Regions from separate parts of the Herbiconiux aconitum genome, predicted to be linked through region 2. Evidence: riboswitches for the same ligand, from Rfam matches in the RefSeq annotation. Region 2 holds a riboswitch; the other holds the start of a gene.
What was found. Region 2 has a riboswitch for thiamine pyrophosphate ahead of thiM (hydroxyethylthiazole kinase). Riboswitches for the same ligand answer to the same signal wherever they lie in the genome.
Positions count from the first base shown of each region.

Region 1: linked by a shared signal. The riboswitch ahead of N1027_RS10955 (ECF transporter S component) and the one ahead of thiM (hydroxyethylthiazole kinase) in region 2 are both predicted to bind thiamine pyrophosphate.

Region 1 is NZ_JANLCM010000001.1:2,308,350-2,316,008, reverse strand. Features, by position in the region: gene N1027_RS10975 (D-alanyl-D-alanine carboxypeptidase family protein) at 1-245, shown strand, start outside; gene N1027_RS10970 (nucleoside/nucleotide kinase family protein) at 248-736, opposite strand; gene N1027_RS10965 (energy-coupling factor transporter transmembrane component T family protein) at 765-1,547, opposite strand; gene N1027_RS10960 (ABC transporter ATP-binding protein) at 1,544-3,175, opposite strand; gene N1027_RS10955 (ECF transporter S component) at 3,179-3,799, opposite strand; TPP riboswitch at 3,881-3,991, opposite strand; gene N1027_RS20135 (DUF559 domain-containing protein) at 4,138-5,061, shown strand; gene N1027_RS10945 (hypothetical protein) at 5,133-5,507, opposite strand; gene glgX (glycogen debranching protein GlgX) at 5,623-7,659, shown strand, end outside.
Region 2 is NZ_JANLCM010000001.1:409,263-416,921, reverse strand. Features, by position in the region: gene N1027_RS01875 (bifunctional hydroxymethylpyrimidine kinase/phosphomethylpyrimidine kinase) at 1-125, opposite strand, end outside; gene thiE (thiamine phosphate synthase) at 122-859, opposite strand; gene thiM (hydroxyethylthiazole kinase) at 856-1,662, opposite strand; TPP riboswitch at 1,645-1,737, opposite strand; gene N1027_RS01865 (response regulator transcription factor) at 1,821-2,588, shown strand; gene N1027_RS01860 (sensor histidine kinase) at 2,585-4,072, shown strand; gene N1027_RS01855 (hypothetical protein) at 4,190-4,354, shown strand; gene N1027_RS01850 (hypothetical protein) at 4,360-4,581, shown strand; gene rplJ (50S ribosomal protein L10) at 4,886-5,401, shown strand; gene rplL (50S ribosomal protein L7/L12) at 5,450-5,833, shown strand; gene N1027_RS01835 (TetR/AcrR family transcriptional regulator) at 5,886-6,452, opposite strand; gene N1027_RS01830 (DUF952 domain-containing protein) at 6,512-6,901, shown strand; gene N1027_RS01825 (LacI family DNA-binding transcriptional regulator) at 6,858-7,659, opposite strand, start outside.

The sequences.
Region 1 (7,659 bases), 1.9 Mb from region 2:
CCACGGCCACGGAATCACGGATGCTCTGGGACGCCTCGGGGCTGCAGTACCGCGTCGACGCGAAACCGATCACCACGGGAGCGAAGGGCGAGCAGGTCGGCAGCGTCACCGTCACGACCCCCGACGGCGACATCACCGTGCTGCTCGAACTCGACCAGCGCCTCCGCGACCCGGGGCCGCTCTGGCGCCTGACCAATCCGGTGCCCGTGATCTCGGCGTTCATCGACTCGCGCACGAAGGGCTGACGTCAGGTCGGCACGACCATCGTGGCGAGTTCGCGCGGATTCTCGCGGCGCACGAACGCCCGCCACTGCGCATCCCAGCGGTCCCACTCCCGCAGGTAGCTCTCGCCGTCGCGCGCGATCGCTCTCGCCTTGCGCGTCTCGTCATCGGTCTCGACCCAGATGGCGAGGTCGGCCAGGGCCCTGTTCGATCTCGTGAGAGCGCCGCAGCCCTCGACGATCAGCGGATGCGACGGGTCGACATCGTGCCATTCGGCCGGTTCTCCGGCGGTCCAGTCGTATCGCTGCCAGCGCGCGGGCAGGCCTGCGCGCAGCGGCTCGAGGAGGTGCCGGTTCACCTGCTCGCCCGCGGCATCCAGGCCGTCCCACCCGGGGTAGACGTCATCGAGATGCACGAGGGTCGGACGGTCGGCGCCGACCCAGTGGTCGCGCATCCGGAGCGCCAGCAGAGTCTTGCCCGAGCCGCTCGGGCCGTCGATCAGGATCACGGTCATGTGACCGCCCCGCTCATGTCAGCCCCGCTCATCCGATGATGAAGTTGAACGAGCCGGTCGCGACCGCGACGGCGATGGCCACCGCGCCGATCGCGGCCCCGACGAGCACGAGGAGCCACTCGCGCCCGCCGAACGACGACTCACGGGCCCAGGTGCGCACGGTCGCTCCGCCGAACCCGCGCGCCTCCATGGCGGTGGCGAGTTTACTGCCCCGACGGATCGAGATGACCAGCAGGGCGAAGGCCTGACTGGCGAAGCGCCGCAGCCGGCCGGAGTCGCCGAGACCACGGGCCCGCCGGGCGAGTTCGAGCTGGCGCCAGTCCTGCAAGAAGAGTGCGATGAGGCGCAGGCCCGCCAACGCGCCGAGCACGAATCGGCTCGGCAGGTGCCAGACCTGAGCCAGGCCGTCGGCGAGGTCGGTGGGGTCGATGGTGGCGAAGAGAACGACGGCGGGGAGCCCGATGGCGAGGATGCGGAGCACCGTCGCCACGGCCAGCGAGATCGAGCCGTCGCTGATCTCCATGAGCAGGAACTGCCAGTAGACCTGCCCGGAGGTGACGCCGTAGAGGAGCGTTGTGAGGCCGGCGAGCGGCGCTGCGATCCAGATCGCGAACGTGCGACGGAAGAAGGCGCGCGGGCCGAGACCCGCCCACACGAAGAGCACGCTCTCCAGCGCGAGCGCCACAGCCGCCGAGACCCAGTCGATGGTGACCAGCAGGATGGCGCTGAGCACGAGCGAGGCGGCGAGCTTCGCGACGGGGTTGATCGAATGGATGCGCCGGGTACCTCGGGGCGGGGCGAGAACGGTCATGAGCGGGTCGCCTCGGCTGAGGTCGCGCGGTGCCGCGTGCCCACGACGATCTCCTGATCGGCCAGGGCTTCGACGAAGGCGCGGTCGTGGGTCACCGCCACGACGGCGGTTCCGCGATCGAGCTGCTCGGCGAGCAGGCGAACGAGTTCGGCCCAGGTGCGGGAGTCCTGCCCGAAGGTCGGTTCGTCGAGCACGAGGACGCGCGGCCGGGCCACCAGGGCCGAGGCGACCGAGAGCCGCCGCTTCTCCCCACCGGAAAGGGTGAAGGGATTGGCGTTCAGCAGCCGGTCGAGCCTCAGTCGGCTCGCCACCTCGGCGACGCGCGCGGAGATCTCGTCGGGCACGAGCTTCAGCGTCGCGAGTGAGATCTCCAGTTCGGCGCGCACGCTGCCGGTGACGAATTGGTGTTCGGGATCTTGGAAAACCATCCCGATGCGCGTGAGCAGGTCGCGAGAGCGCCAGGCGATCGGCGAGGTGGACGGCGCATGCATGCCGCGCCGGGTATGTGTTCCGTCGGCGAGTGCGGCGGATGCTTCGAGCACACCTCCGGCGGGCGGGATGAGGCCGGCCACCGTGAGTGCGAGAGTCGTCTTGCCTGCTCCGTTCGGGCCGGTAATGGCGGTGGCTTCCCCGGCGCGGAGTTCGAGGTCGATCCCCTGAGCCACCGTGACACCGGCGACCCGTGCCACGTCGAGTCCGCGCGCCGTCAGCAGGACGGGCTTGCGGGCATCCGATCCCCCGCCGACCGCAGTGGGGCGCACGGCCGATGCCGCACCGTGCTCAGCCGCATGCTCGGATCGGGATGGCCGGCGCACGCGCGCCGGGCGGGCTGGTCGACCCGCGAGCGGATCGCGACCCGGCACCCAGACGCCATCGCGGGCGAGCTCGTCGCCGCGCTGTCCCAGCACGGTCGCGGGGTCGCCGTCGGCGAGCACTCCCCCGCCGGGCGCCAGCACCACCACCCGGTCCACCACGTCGAGCCAGATGTCGACGCGATGCTCGATCACCACGAAGGTGGCTGCCGACCGGCGCACCAGGTCGGCGACCGCATCCCGCACCTCCACCACGCCGTCGGGGTCGAGGTTCGCCGTCGGCTCGTCCAGCAGGATCACCCCCGGCTGCATCGCCACGACGCCGGCAAGCGCCACGCGCTGCTTCTGGCCCCCGGAGAGTTCCGAGGTCGAGCGGTCGAGCGGCAGGTCGAGTCCGACCGCGCCGAGCGCTCGGTCGACCCGCTGCCAGATCTCGGGGCGGGGCACGCCGAGGTTCTCGCATCCGAAGGCCACGTCGTCGCCCACGCGGGCGAGCACGATCTGTGAATCGGGGTCTTGCGCCACCAGGCCCACTCGACCGCGGGTGTGGCGCGGGTCGTGGCCGGCGACCTCGAGGGTGCCCTCTTCTTCGCCTTCGTCGGCGCCGCCCAGCACACCCGCGAAGGCTTGGATCAGCGTCGACTTACCGGCCCCGGATGCGCCGAGCAGCAGCACACGCTCGCCCGGCTCGATCACGAGGTCGAGTCCCCGAACCGCCCACGAGGAGCGCCCTGCATGCCGCCAGCCCCAGCCCGCGGCCCGAAAGCCTGCGGGAAGGGGCTGCACCGGTGTCGCCGGTTCGTGGCTCCGCGGCATCCGCTACGCCCTCGCCGTCACCTCACGCCCGGAGGCGAAGCGGTTGAGCGCGCCGGTTCGGGCGAGAGCCCGCACCACCACCCAGGAGAGCAGACCCGCGATCACGGCGCCGCCGATGACCGCGCAGACGACGTAGATCGTCTTGAAGTCCATGCCGTTTCCGGCATACCAGAGGATCGAGTCGTTGATGCCCATGGCGAGTCCCGCTCCGGCGCCGGCGAGGATGGCGACGTAGACGCGGTAGTTCGCGTAGAGGAAGATCGCGAACACGATCTCGGCGCCGAGCCCCTGCACGATGCCCGACACGAGGGTGAGCACGCCCCACTGGGTGCCCACGAGAGCCGAGACCACGGCCGCCACGAGTTCGGTGAAGACAGCGGCACCGGGTTTGCGGATGATGAGCCCGCCGAGCACACCCGCGAACAGCCAGAAGCCGTACACGAGCGACTGCGCGCCGGGGAGGAGCGCTTCGAGGGGAGCGCTGACAGGGGTGTAGGTGAGGTTCCAGACCCAGAAGATGAGTCCGGAGGCGACGCCGATGACGCTGGCGACGACGATGTCGACGACCCGCCAGCGGTAGCTGACGCGGGTGCGCCGTGCGGCTTGAGCTGTGGTGGTGTGCACTTTTCGTGCCCTTTCATTCAGTGGAAGGGGCACGGGCGGGCACGTCGTAGGTGCTGTCCGCTTTCGCGGACGGCCACCACGCCGAAACCCAGAGATGCCTCCCTGCGCTGGCATGATCCAGATCAGGTTCGACGGTCGAAGGTTGAGAACCTTCCTCTCAGCCCGGCTCACCGGACTCCCGTGTGCCCCCAGTATAGGCCCGCCCCGCCTCGCGCGACTCGTCCCAAACGGGGCAGAATTCGCCGAACGTGCCCAGTTAGGGACGAGTCGCCCGCCCCCGGGAGAGTGGAGCTGTGGATAACTCAGGATGGAGGGGGCGGGCACAGGAGGATGGGTGGGTGCCTCGCAAAGATCCGCTTCCCGAGCCTCTTCGGCGGTCACCGTTCGCGCTGGCGCAGGCGCTCGACCTCGGCGTGGGAACCGACCGGCTACGCGGCGACGATCTGGCACGTCCGTTCCGCGGAGTGCGCGTCGCACGAGGCGGCCCGCTGTCCCTCGTTCAGCATTGCCATGCTTACGCACGGCGGATGCGCGACATCGAGTTCTTCTCGCACCTCACCGCTGCGGAGCTGTGGGGCGTGCCGCTGCCGACCGAGTGGCGTGACGGTGCCGACATCCACGTCTCCACTGTCGGCCAACGACGTGCGGCTAAGGCTCGCGGCGTCATCGGGCATCAGATCTCCGACGAGCTCCTCGTGGTTGCGACGCGGTACGGGCTGCCCCTCTCCGACCCGTCCACAACGTGGTGTCACTTGGCGAGTTCCCTGTCGGACGACGATCTCGTAGCGGCCGGTGATCATCTCGTCCTCACCCCGGCGCGACAGGTGCCTCGCGACCCTCGCCCGTACTGCACGGTCCAGGAACTGGCAGAACGAGTCGCCGCATTCCGGGGGCGCGGCAGTGTGCGCGCCCGGCGAGTTGTCGCGCAGGTGCGCGACGGTGCCGAATCACGCCGGGAGACCCTGGTGCGATTGCGCCTGCTCGCCGCGGGCTTACCCGAACCCGAGATCGGCATCAACGTGTTCGACGCATCCGGAACCTGGATCGCCCGCGTCGACATGATCTACCCCGCGTGGAAGGTGATCGTCGAGTACGACGGCGACCAGCACAGAACCAGCACACGTCAGTATGAACGCGACATCCGTCGCCTCGACGACCTGCACGAGGCGGGCAATCGTGTCGTGCGCATCCGCAACTCCACCCTTGCCCTCGCGCCCACCCTCGTGCGTCACGCCCTCCGCGCCGCTGGCGCACCTGTGTGACTCGTCCCTAACTGGCCCAAGACGCGTGAAACTGCCCACTTAGGGACGAGTGGGAGGGGACGAGCGGTGGGTTACTTCTTGAGGGCCCGGATGACTCGGGCCAGGGACCAACCCGCGGTGACGATGACGGGGATGGAGACCGCGAGGAGGGAGATGAGGTTGGGCTGGAACTTGGCCTCGCCCGCCGTGGTGACGTAGGCACCGATGGGGATCGACACGCCGCCGCCCCCGAAACCCTCGCCGTTGGCATCGCCCGCGCCGAGCTTGTCCGACGACGCGACGGTGGCTCCCGGGGAGGATGCGGTGCCGTTGCCGCCACCGAAACCCGACCAGACGAGGGCCACGGGCACGATGGTCGCTCCGTCGATCGTGACCGGATCGCCGTAGGCAGCTCCGACTCCGATGGTGCGGGTCGCGTCGGTGAGAGTCTCCACAAGGTTCGCCATGGATCAACGGTACCGCGATCGTCGTCGCCGGGATAGGCCCCGAGATCCAGTCCGCACCCCATGGGCCGGATGGCGATTCCGGGTAGCGTGGGCTCAGACCCCGACAGGAGAACACATGCAATCGTGGCCAGGATCGGCCTACCCCCTCGGCGCCACCTACGACGGGAGCGGCACCAACTTCGCCCTCTTCAGCGAGGCCGCCGAGAAAGTGGAGCTCTGCCTCTTCGACGAAGACGGCACCGAGACCCGCATCGAACTCGCCGAGGTGGATGCCTACGTCTGGCACGCCTATCTCCCCCAGGTGCAGCCGGGTCAGCGGTACGGCTACCGCGTGCACGGCGCCTACGACCCGGAGAAGGGGTGGCGCGCCAACCCCAACAAGCTCCTCCTCGACCCGTACGCCAAGGCGACGAGCGGCGAGATCGATTGGGACCAGTCGCTCTTCTCCTACACCTTCGGCGACCCGGATTCCCAGAACGACCAGGATTCCGCCGGTCACATGACCTACGGCGTGGTGATCAACCCGTTCTTCGACTGGTCGGGTGACCGCAAGCTGCGCATCCCCTACAACGAGAGCGTCATCTACGAGGCCCACGTGAAGGGGCTGACCGAGCTGCACCCCGCCGTGCCCGAGGAGCAGCGGGGCACGTATGCCGGTGTCGCGCATCCGGCCGTCATCGCCCACCTGAACAAGCTCGGCGTCACGGCCATCGAGCTGATGCCCGTTCACCAGTTCGTGAACGACAGCGTGTTGATCGACAAGGGCTTGAACAACTACTGGGGTTACAACACGATCGGCTTCTTCGCCCCGCACAACTCCTACTCCGCCACGGGAGACCGCGGCCAGCAGGTGCAGGAGTTCAAGGGCATGGTGAAGGCCCTGCACGCGGCCGGGATCGAAGTGATCCTCGACGTGGTCTACAACCACACCGCCGAGGGCAATCACCTAGGGCCGACCCTGTCGTTCCGCGGAATCGACAATGCCGCCTACTACCGCCTGGTGGAAGACGACCTGCGGTACTACATGGACTACACCGGCACCGGCAACACCCTGAACGTGCGGCACCCGCATTCGCTGCAGCTCATCATGGACTCGCTGCGTTACTGGGTGACCGAGATGCACGTCGACGGCTTCCGCTTCGACCTCGCGTCAGCACTCGCCCGCGAGTTCTACGACGTCGACCGGCTCTCGACCTTCTTCGAGCTCGTGCAGCAAGACCCGGTGGTGTCTCAGGTGAAGCTGATCGCCGAGCCGTGGGATGTCGGGCCCGGCGGCTACCAGGTGGGCAACTTCCCGCCGCAGTGGACAGAGTGGAACGGCAAGTACCGCGACACCGTGCGCGACTTCTGGCGCGGCGAACCCAGCACCCTGGGCGAATTCGCGAACCGTTTCACCGGCTCGGCCGACCTCTACGAGCACTCGGGCCGGCGACCGGTCGCCAGCATCAACTTCGTCACTGCGCACGACGGATTCACCCTGCGCGACCTCGTCTCCTACAACGAGAAGCACAACGACGCCAACGGTGAAGACAACAACGACGGCGAATCGCACAACCGCTCCTGGAACAGTGGAGCCGAAGGGCCGACCGACGACGCGAAGGTGCTGGGCCTGCGCGCCCGCCAGCAGCGCAACTTCATCGCGACCCTCCTCCTCAGTCAGGGCGTTCCGATGCTGCTGCACGGCGACGAGCTCGGCCGAACGCAGCAGGGCAACAACAACACCTACGCGCAGGACTCCGAGCTGACCTGGATCCACTGGGACTCCGAGGACCAGCCGCTGATCGAGTTCACCGCGGCGGTCGCCCGGCTGCGGAAGGAGCATCCGACCTTCCGTCGCAGCCGCTTCTTCGACGGCCGGCCGGTCAAGCGCGGAAAGGGCGAACCGCTGCCCGACATCGTCTGGCTCGACTCCGACGCGAGCGAGATGCAGCCCGAGGACTGGGACTCGAGTCTCTCGCGATCCGTCGGTGTCTTCCTCAACGGCCAGGGCATCCGCGCGCGCGATCTGCGCGGCAACCCGCTCTCCGACGTGCACTTCCTGATCTACTTCAACGCCCACGACGAGGAGCAGGAGTTCACGCTCCCCAGCGCCGAGTATTCGGATTGCTGGGACGTCGTGATCGACACCGCGGGCGAGGCCGCCGACTCGCAG
Region 2 (7,659 bases):
GCGCCACCCGTCGGATCGGTGCCCGCGATGCTCAGCACCCGCGGGATCGCCGCGGAGGCGGATGCAGACCTGGACACCGATGCGGACCCGGACGGGAAGGCTGCCCCGATCCCGTCGCCCGTCATCGCGCGCCCTCGTTCCGGAGTTCCGCGAAGCGCGCAGCGGCGGCCCGCGGATCGGGCGACGCGCAGATCGCCGACACCACGGCCACACCGGCCGCCCCTGCGGCGACCAGCCCCGGCACATCCGCCTCGACGATCCCGCCGATCGCGACGCAGGGCAGCGACGACGCGGCGGCCAGAGCGGCGAATCCGTGGATGCCGAGGGGCTCCGGATGGTCGGGCTTCGTCGTGGTGGGGCGGATGACGCCGACTCCCAAGTAGTCGACCGTGCCCTCGGGCAGGGCGGCGACCGCGGTGAGGTGGGCGGGGGTGTTCGCGGTGAGGCCGATGACGGCATCCGGACCGAGGAGGGTGCGCGCCGCCGACACCGGCAGGTCGCTCTGGCCGAGGTGCACGCCGTCGACCCGCGCGCCGGCGAGCCGCGCGGCGAGCACCACGTCGACGCGGTCGTCGATGAGGAAGAGGGCCCGCCCGTCGATCACGGCGGCGAGTTCGACCGCTGCGGCCAGCAACGCGGCGGGGCTGGCGTCGTGATCGCGCAGCTGCACCGTGGTCGCGCCGCCGGCGACGGCGGCGTCGACCACCGCGGCGAGTCCGAGGCCGTGGCGCCCGGCCATCGCGGTGTCGGTCACGAGGTAGACGCCCAGCGCGAGGCGCATTCCGACCGAACGATCGGATGCGCCGGAATCGCCGGATGCGCCGGATACGACTACTGCGCCGCCCGGGCGCACGCTCACGAGAGCCGCGCTTCGGCCGCGACCTCGGCCGGAGTCACCGCGGCCAGCGCGTCCAGCAGCCCGACCGCGAAGCTCCCCGGCCCGGCGGCAGTCGCCGCCGCGTGCTCGGCGGCGATGCCGTAGACGCTGGAGGCCGCCACGGCGGCATCGAACGGCGATGCCGCCGCCAGGAAAGCCGCCATGACGGCGCCGAGCGCGCATCCGCCGCCCGTCATTCTCGTGAGCATCGCATGGCCGTTCGCCACCCGCACCCAGCCGAATCCGTCGGTGACGATGTCGACCGGTCCGGAGATCGCGACCACGCCGCCGGTGCGGCGGGCAATCGCGCTGCCGGCTTCGAGGGCGTCTTCGGCCGTGTCGACCGCGTCGACGCCCCGTCCGCCCGATCCGGCGCCCGAGAGCGCGATGATCTCCGACGCGTTGCCCCGCACGATGGCCGGCCGGAATTCCAGCAGCTCGTGCGCCAGCGCCGTGCGGATCGGCAGCGCCCCGACCGCCACCGGGTCGAGCACCCAGGGCGTGCCCTCCTGGCGAGCGGCCGCGACCGCCTCGCGGGCGGCGTCACGCTGTTCGTCGGTCGGGGTGCCCAGGTTCACCAGGAGCCCCGAGGCGATGCGCGCGAACGGGCCGGCCTCGCCCGGGATGTCGCACATCGCGGCCGAGGCCCCGATCGCGAGCAGCGCGTTGGCGGTGAATCCGGTCACCACCGCATTGGTGATGCACTGCACCAGCGGTTCGCGCTCGCGCAGGGTGGCGAGGAGGTCGGACGGGTGGACTGGCGTGCGAATGCTCATTCGCGACATCCCTTCGCTAGTACGAACTAGATCAGGTTCGACGGGTTTCATCTCAGCCCGCGAAGGGCACCCCGTGTCACTACCGACGAGGCTAGCAGCGCGCGTATTCACAGGGCGCTTAACGGCATCACATAGGTGCCTCATAGGAAACTGTCAATACTGGAACTGTGACCATCGACAGATCTCTCATCTCCGGCAGTTCTTCCAGCGGAGCCAAGCAGCCGAAACTCCGCCGCGCTGACGGCACTCCGGTGCGTGCGCTCGTGGTCGACGACGAGAACACCCTCACCGATCTGCTCTCGATGGCTCTCCGCTACGAGGGCTGGGAGGTCAAGACCGCGAGCGAGGGCCGCCAGGCCATCACGATCGCCCGCGAGTTCCGCCCCGACGTCATCGTGCTCGACGTGATGCTGCCCGACATCGACGGCCTTCAGGTGCTCAACCGGGTGCGCGCCGACGGTCACGAGACCCCCGTTCTCTTCCTCACCGCGAAGGATGCCCTCGACGACCGGATCGCCGGCCTCACCGCCGGCGGAGACGACTACGTCACCAAGCCGTTCAGCCTCGAGGAACTGGTCGCGCGCCTGCGCGGCCTCATCCGTCGCTCGACCCTCGTCGTGGCCGACGCCGACGACCCGGTCGTGACGGTCGGCGACCTCGAGCTCAACGAAGACAGCCATGAGGTCTTCCGCGACGGCGATCCCATCGAGCTCACCGCCACCGAGTTCGAACTGCTGCGCTTCCTCATGCGCAACCCGCGCCGGGTGCTGAGCAAGGCGCAGATCCTCGACCGGGTCTGGAGCTACGACTTCGGAGGCAAATCGAGCGTGGTGGAGATCTACATCTCCTACCTGCGCAAGAAGGTGGATGCCGGTCGTCCGGCGATGATCCACACGGTCCGCGGCGCAGGCTACCTGCTGAAACCCGCGCTGTGACCATTCGCCGCACGCTGATCCTGAGCGTGCTCGGCCTGATCGCCCTGGCGGGGCTCGTGATCGGCGTCGTCAGCACCATCGCGCTCAACGGCTTCCTGCTCGACCGGCTCGATTCGCAGGTGCAGGAGGCCTCCGACCGAACAGTCTTCTCGATCACCACCCAGGCGCAGCCCACCGGACCACAGCCGGGAATCTCGCTCGGGCAGGCCTCAGGAACCGTGGTGGCAGTGGTCTCGGCCGGAGTCGCCACCAACGGCTACGTGCTCGACGACACCGGTCAGCTGCAGCCGTTGACCACGGCGCAACTCGCCGCGCTCGACGGGGTTCCCGGGTCGGCGGTGACCCAGCTCGTGCCGGCCGACGGCGGGGGAGCCAGCGTCGAAGCCCCTGATCCGCAGAGCGTCACCATCGACGGTCTCGGCGCCTATCGGGTGGAGGGGCGTACCGTCACCGCAGCCGGCGACATCGTGGTGACCGGCCTGCCGTTGGCCGACGTCAACAGCACCGTCTCGCAACTCGTGATCGTGATCGTGCTGGTCACCGCCGGCGCCATGGCGCTCGCCGGAGTCGCGGGCTTCCTCGTCATCCGGCTCGCCCTGCGTCCGCTCGACCGCGTCACTGCGACGGCGTCGCGCGTGGCCGAACTCCCACTCGACCGCGGAGACGTCGCGCTCGCCGAACGGGTGCCGGCCTCCGACACCGACCCGAGATCCGAGGTGGGCCGGGTCGGTCTCGCCTTCAACCGGATGCTCGAACACGTCGCGAGCGCCCTCACCTCCCGTCAGCACAGCGAGAACAAGGTGCGCCAGTTCGTGGCCGATGCGAGCCACGAGCTCCGCACGCCGCTCGCCTCGATCCGGGGTTACGCTGAACTCACCCGCCGCACGGCGCCGGAGCTGCCCGACGAGGTCTCGCACTCGCTCGGCCGCATCGAGTCGGAGGCGACCAGGATGACGACCTTAGTCGAAGACCTGCTGTTGCTCGCACGCCTGGATGCCAAGCCCGAACTCGATCTCACCGAGGTCGACCTGTCGATCGTGCTCGTCGACGCCGTGAGTGATGCCCACGTCGCCGGCCCCGACCACGTCTGGGACCTCGACCTGCCCGAGGAGCCCGTTCTCGTCTCCGGCGACGCCCCGCGGCTGCACCAGGTGTTCACCAACCTGCTCGCCAACGCACGGGTGCACACGCCGGCCGGCACCACTGTGCGGGTGAGCGTGACCGCGGATGCGCGGGAGGAGGCATCCGTCGCCCTCGTCACCGTGGCCGACGACGGACCGGGTATCGCCCCTGAACTGCTGCCGACACTGTTCGAGCGCTTCGTGCGCGGCGACGCCTCGCGCTCACGGCACGCGGGCAGCACCGGGTTGGGCCTCGCGATCGTCGAGGCGGTGGTGGATGCGCACGGCGGCAGCGTGAGCGTGCGCAGCGAGCCGGGCGAGACGGTGTTCACGGTGGCGATCCCGCTGCGGGCGACCGGCTGACGCGTCGCGCCGAGAAATGAGCCGAGTCCGTTTCTGCCGCGATCGGGGTACGTTGAAGAGCAGGCCATTTTGGCTGAGGGCCATAAGCCCGAGTCCCGAAAGGTATGGAACCCCTACATGAACATCCTGCTGATCGTCATTGCCGTCATAGCCGTGATCCTCTTGTTCACGGGAGGCTTCGTGCAGACCCTGAACTTCCTGCTCTGGATCGGTCTGATCCTCCTGGTCTTCGCGGTGATCGTCTTCATCGTGCGAGCCGTCTCGGGCAACCGGAAAGTCTGACCCTCATGCCCGATGACGAGCAGAGCGAACCCATCATGGTCGGCAGCGACGACGCGTCCGTCGTCGAGAAGGCCGAGGGCATCATGGCGCAGGTGAAAGCCGACGCCGGGGATGCCTCCGAGCCCGAGCTCGTCGACCTCCTGCGGGAGCGCTTCGCCGACGCGGGCATCGAATCCGACGACCACGACCTCGCCCGCATGGCGCGGTGGATCGCCGGAGACGAATAGAGGCAAGAAACGCTGATCAGGAAACGCTGATCACAGCGACCCGCGCATCCGATTTGCACTGGATGCGCGGGTCGCTTACTCTGTACGAAGCCAAAGACCGCTGGTCATCGATGTGCGCGAAAGCAACCATCGATCGAAGTCTCGTGAGAACGAAGACCCGCGCAGGTGCACGTAGTTAGTTCGAGCAGGTCTCCTGCTTCTCCTCGCTCCGGCCCTGTGCCGGAGCTTTTCTGTTTGTCTGAACAGCTTGTGAGCCTCCGTACAGCAGTCGTCCCGGCTGAAACTGACTACTACTAGGAGCGCCATGGCGAACAAGGAAGCCTCGGTAGCCGAGCTCACGGAACTTTTCCAGAGCTCGACCGCCGTTCTGCTGACCGAGTATCGCGGTCTCACGGTCGCACAGCTCAAGCAGCTGCGCGGCTCCATCCGTGAGCACGCGTCATACGCCGTGGTAAAGAACACGCTGACCAAGATCGCGGCGAACAACGCCGGCATCTCGTCGTTCGACGACGAGCTCGCCGGTCCGTCCGCGATCGCGTTCGTTCACGGAGACCCCGTGGCCGTCGCCAAGTCGCTGCGTGACTTTGCCAAGGCAAACCCTCTGCTGGTCGTGAAGGGCGGTTACTTCGACGGTAACCCTCTGACCGCCGCCGAGGTCACCAAGCTCGCCGACCTCGAATCCCGTGAAGTTCTGCTGGCGAAGCTCGCCGGTGCCTTCAAGGCTTCGCTGTTCGGTGCCGCATATCTCTTCAACGCCCCGCTGTCGAAGGCCGTTCGCACGGTCGATGCGCTGCGTGAGAAGCAGGAGTCCGCTTCCTGAGCGCAGGCTCGTGAGCGGTTGAACTAACTACCAAACAAGGAGAACATCATGGCAAAGCTTTCCACCGAGGAACTGCTTGACGCATTCAAGGAGCTCACGCTCATCGAGCTGAGCGAGTTCGTCAAGGCATTCGAGGAGACCTTCGAGGTCACCGCGGCTGCCCCCGTCGCCGTCGCCGGCGTTGCCGGCCCGGCCGCCGCTGCCGAGGAGGTCGAGGAGCAGACCGCTTTCGACGTCATCCTCGAGTCGGCCGGCGAGAAGAAGATCCAGGTCATCAAGGAGGTGCGCGCACTCACCAGCCTCGGCCTCGGTGAGGCGAAGGCTCTCGTTGACGGCGCCCCCAAGGCCGTGCTCGAAGGCGCGACCAAGGAGGCCGCTGACAAGGCCAAGGCTCAGCTCGAAGAGGCTGGCGCCACCGTCACCCTGAAGTAGTCTTCTCTCCTTCCAACGGATGCCCCGGGCCACTGGCTTGGGGCATCCGTCGTTAACTCCTCGCGAGGAGCGCCAGGGAGGCGGATGCGTGGGCGGCCGCCTCGGAGCGGGTGGGGGCCGGGGTGAGGTCGAGCAGGCGGCGGCGGTGGGGCTCGCCGAGCAGCACGGAGTAGAGAGCCGCCGCACGGGTGGGCGTGTCGCCGCCGGGCGGTAGGTAGCTTGCCAAGAGGTCGATCGAGTGCAGTGGTCCGCTGGCATAGAAGGTCTGCGCCAGATCGGGGAAGCGCCGCGCCTCGGCGATCACCGACCGGTGCAGGGCGACCGCGGAGTCGGAGTGCAGCACCATGACCATCTCGGTCGCCACGTCGATCAGGGAGCCGGCATCCGTCGCCACCGCTCGGATGTGGTCGTGCTCTCGCTCGACGGCCGCAGCGAACAACGCCGCCTTGTCGCCCACGTCGGTGTAGAGGGTGCGCTTCGTGACTCCGGCGGCGGCCGCGATCTCGTCGAGGCTGGCGGCGCCGAAGCCGCGCCCCGCGAAGGTTGCGACGGCGGCGTCGAGGATGCGTTCCCGCCGCACTGCGCGCTCGTAGGCGGTCGGTCTGCCGCGCTTCGCCATCCGGCCTCCCCGCTGTTCAGGGTAAATGATACTATCTAGTGTCATTAAAGGAGGCTCGCATGGCCCTGATCGCACACGTCGCCATCGTCGACGACTGGGAATCGGCACGCAACCTGGGGGAGTACGAGGTCTCCACGCGCGGTGTGAGCCTCGACGAGGCGGGGTTCGTGCACGCGGTCGCCCTCGACGGCGTGCGCGGGGTGCTCGATGAGTTCTACGCCGACATCCGCTTCTCGCTGCTGCTCGTCGTGCTCGACACGGATGCGCTGGCCGCCGCCGGTCTGCAGGTCACCGAGGAGACCCCCGGCTTTCCGCACATCCACGGGCCCATTCCCACCGACGGCCCCGCTGTCGTGGCCGAACTGCCGATCGACCGCGCCGCCGGCGACTTCGTGGTGCCCGACCTCAGCCGATTCGCGGGCGGGGACGCGCCGTCGACGAGCGCATGATGAGGGTGGCCGGCAGCACCGTGTGACGCTTCGGGGGCGTCCAGCCGGGCTCCTCGAGCTGGCGGATCACCCAGTCGACCACCTGTTCGCCCTGCAGATCGGGCCGCTGCTCGATCGAGGTGAGCCCGAACATCTCGGCCAGGGGGTGGTTGTCGATGCCGATCACCGAGAGATCGTCGGGCACGGAGATGCCGAGCTCGCGCGCCGCGAGGATGACCCCGATCGCCACCTCGTCGGCCGCGGCGAAGATCGCCGTGGGGCGTCGACGGGGGTCGCCCAAGATCTGCTTTCCCACGCGATAGGCGCTCGGGATGTCGAAGCGGGTGGCGACGTAGGAATCCTGGTCGTAAGGGATGCCGGCCTCGGTGAGCGCCTCCATGTACCCCTTCAGGCGCTTGGAGTGCACGTGGAAGTCCATCTGCTCGTCGACGTCGCCGCCGATGTGCATGATGTCGCGGTGCCCGAGCAGCAGAAGGTGCTCGGTGGCGAGTCGTGCGGCCGCCACGTCGTCGATGCTGAGCGTCGGGATGCCTTCGAGCGGCCCTCCGATGCCGGCGATCGGCTTGCCGAGGGCGAGCAGTCGCTCGGTCTCCTCGGGCGTGATCTCGAGGGTGACCGCGATAACCGCGTCGACGCGCTTGCGCACCAGGAAGTACTCGAAGACGCGTGTGCGTTCGGCGTGCGATTTGGTGAGGTTGTAGAGCATGAGGTCGTAGCCGCGGTCGAGCAGCGCGCGTTCGACGCCCTCGATGATGCTG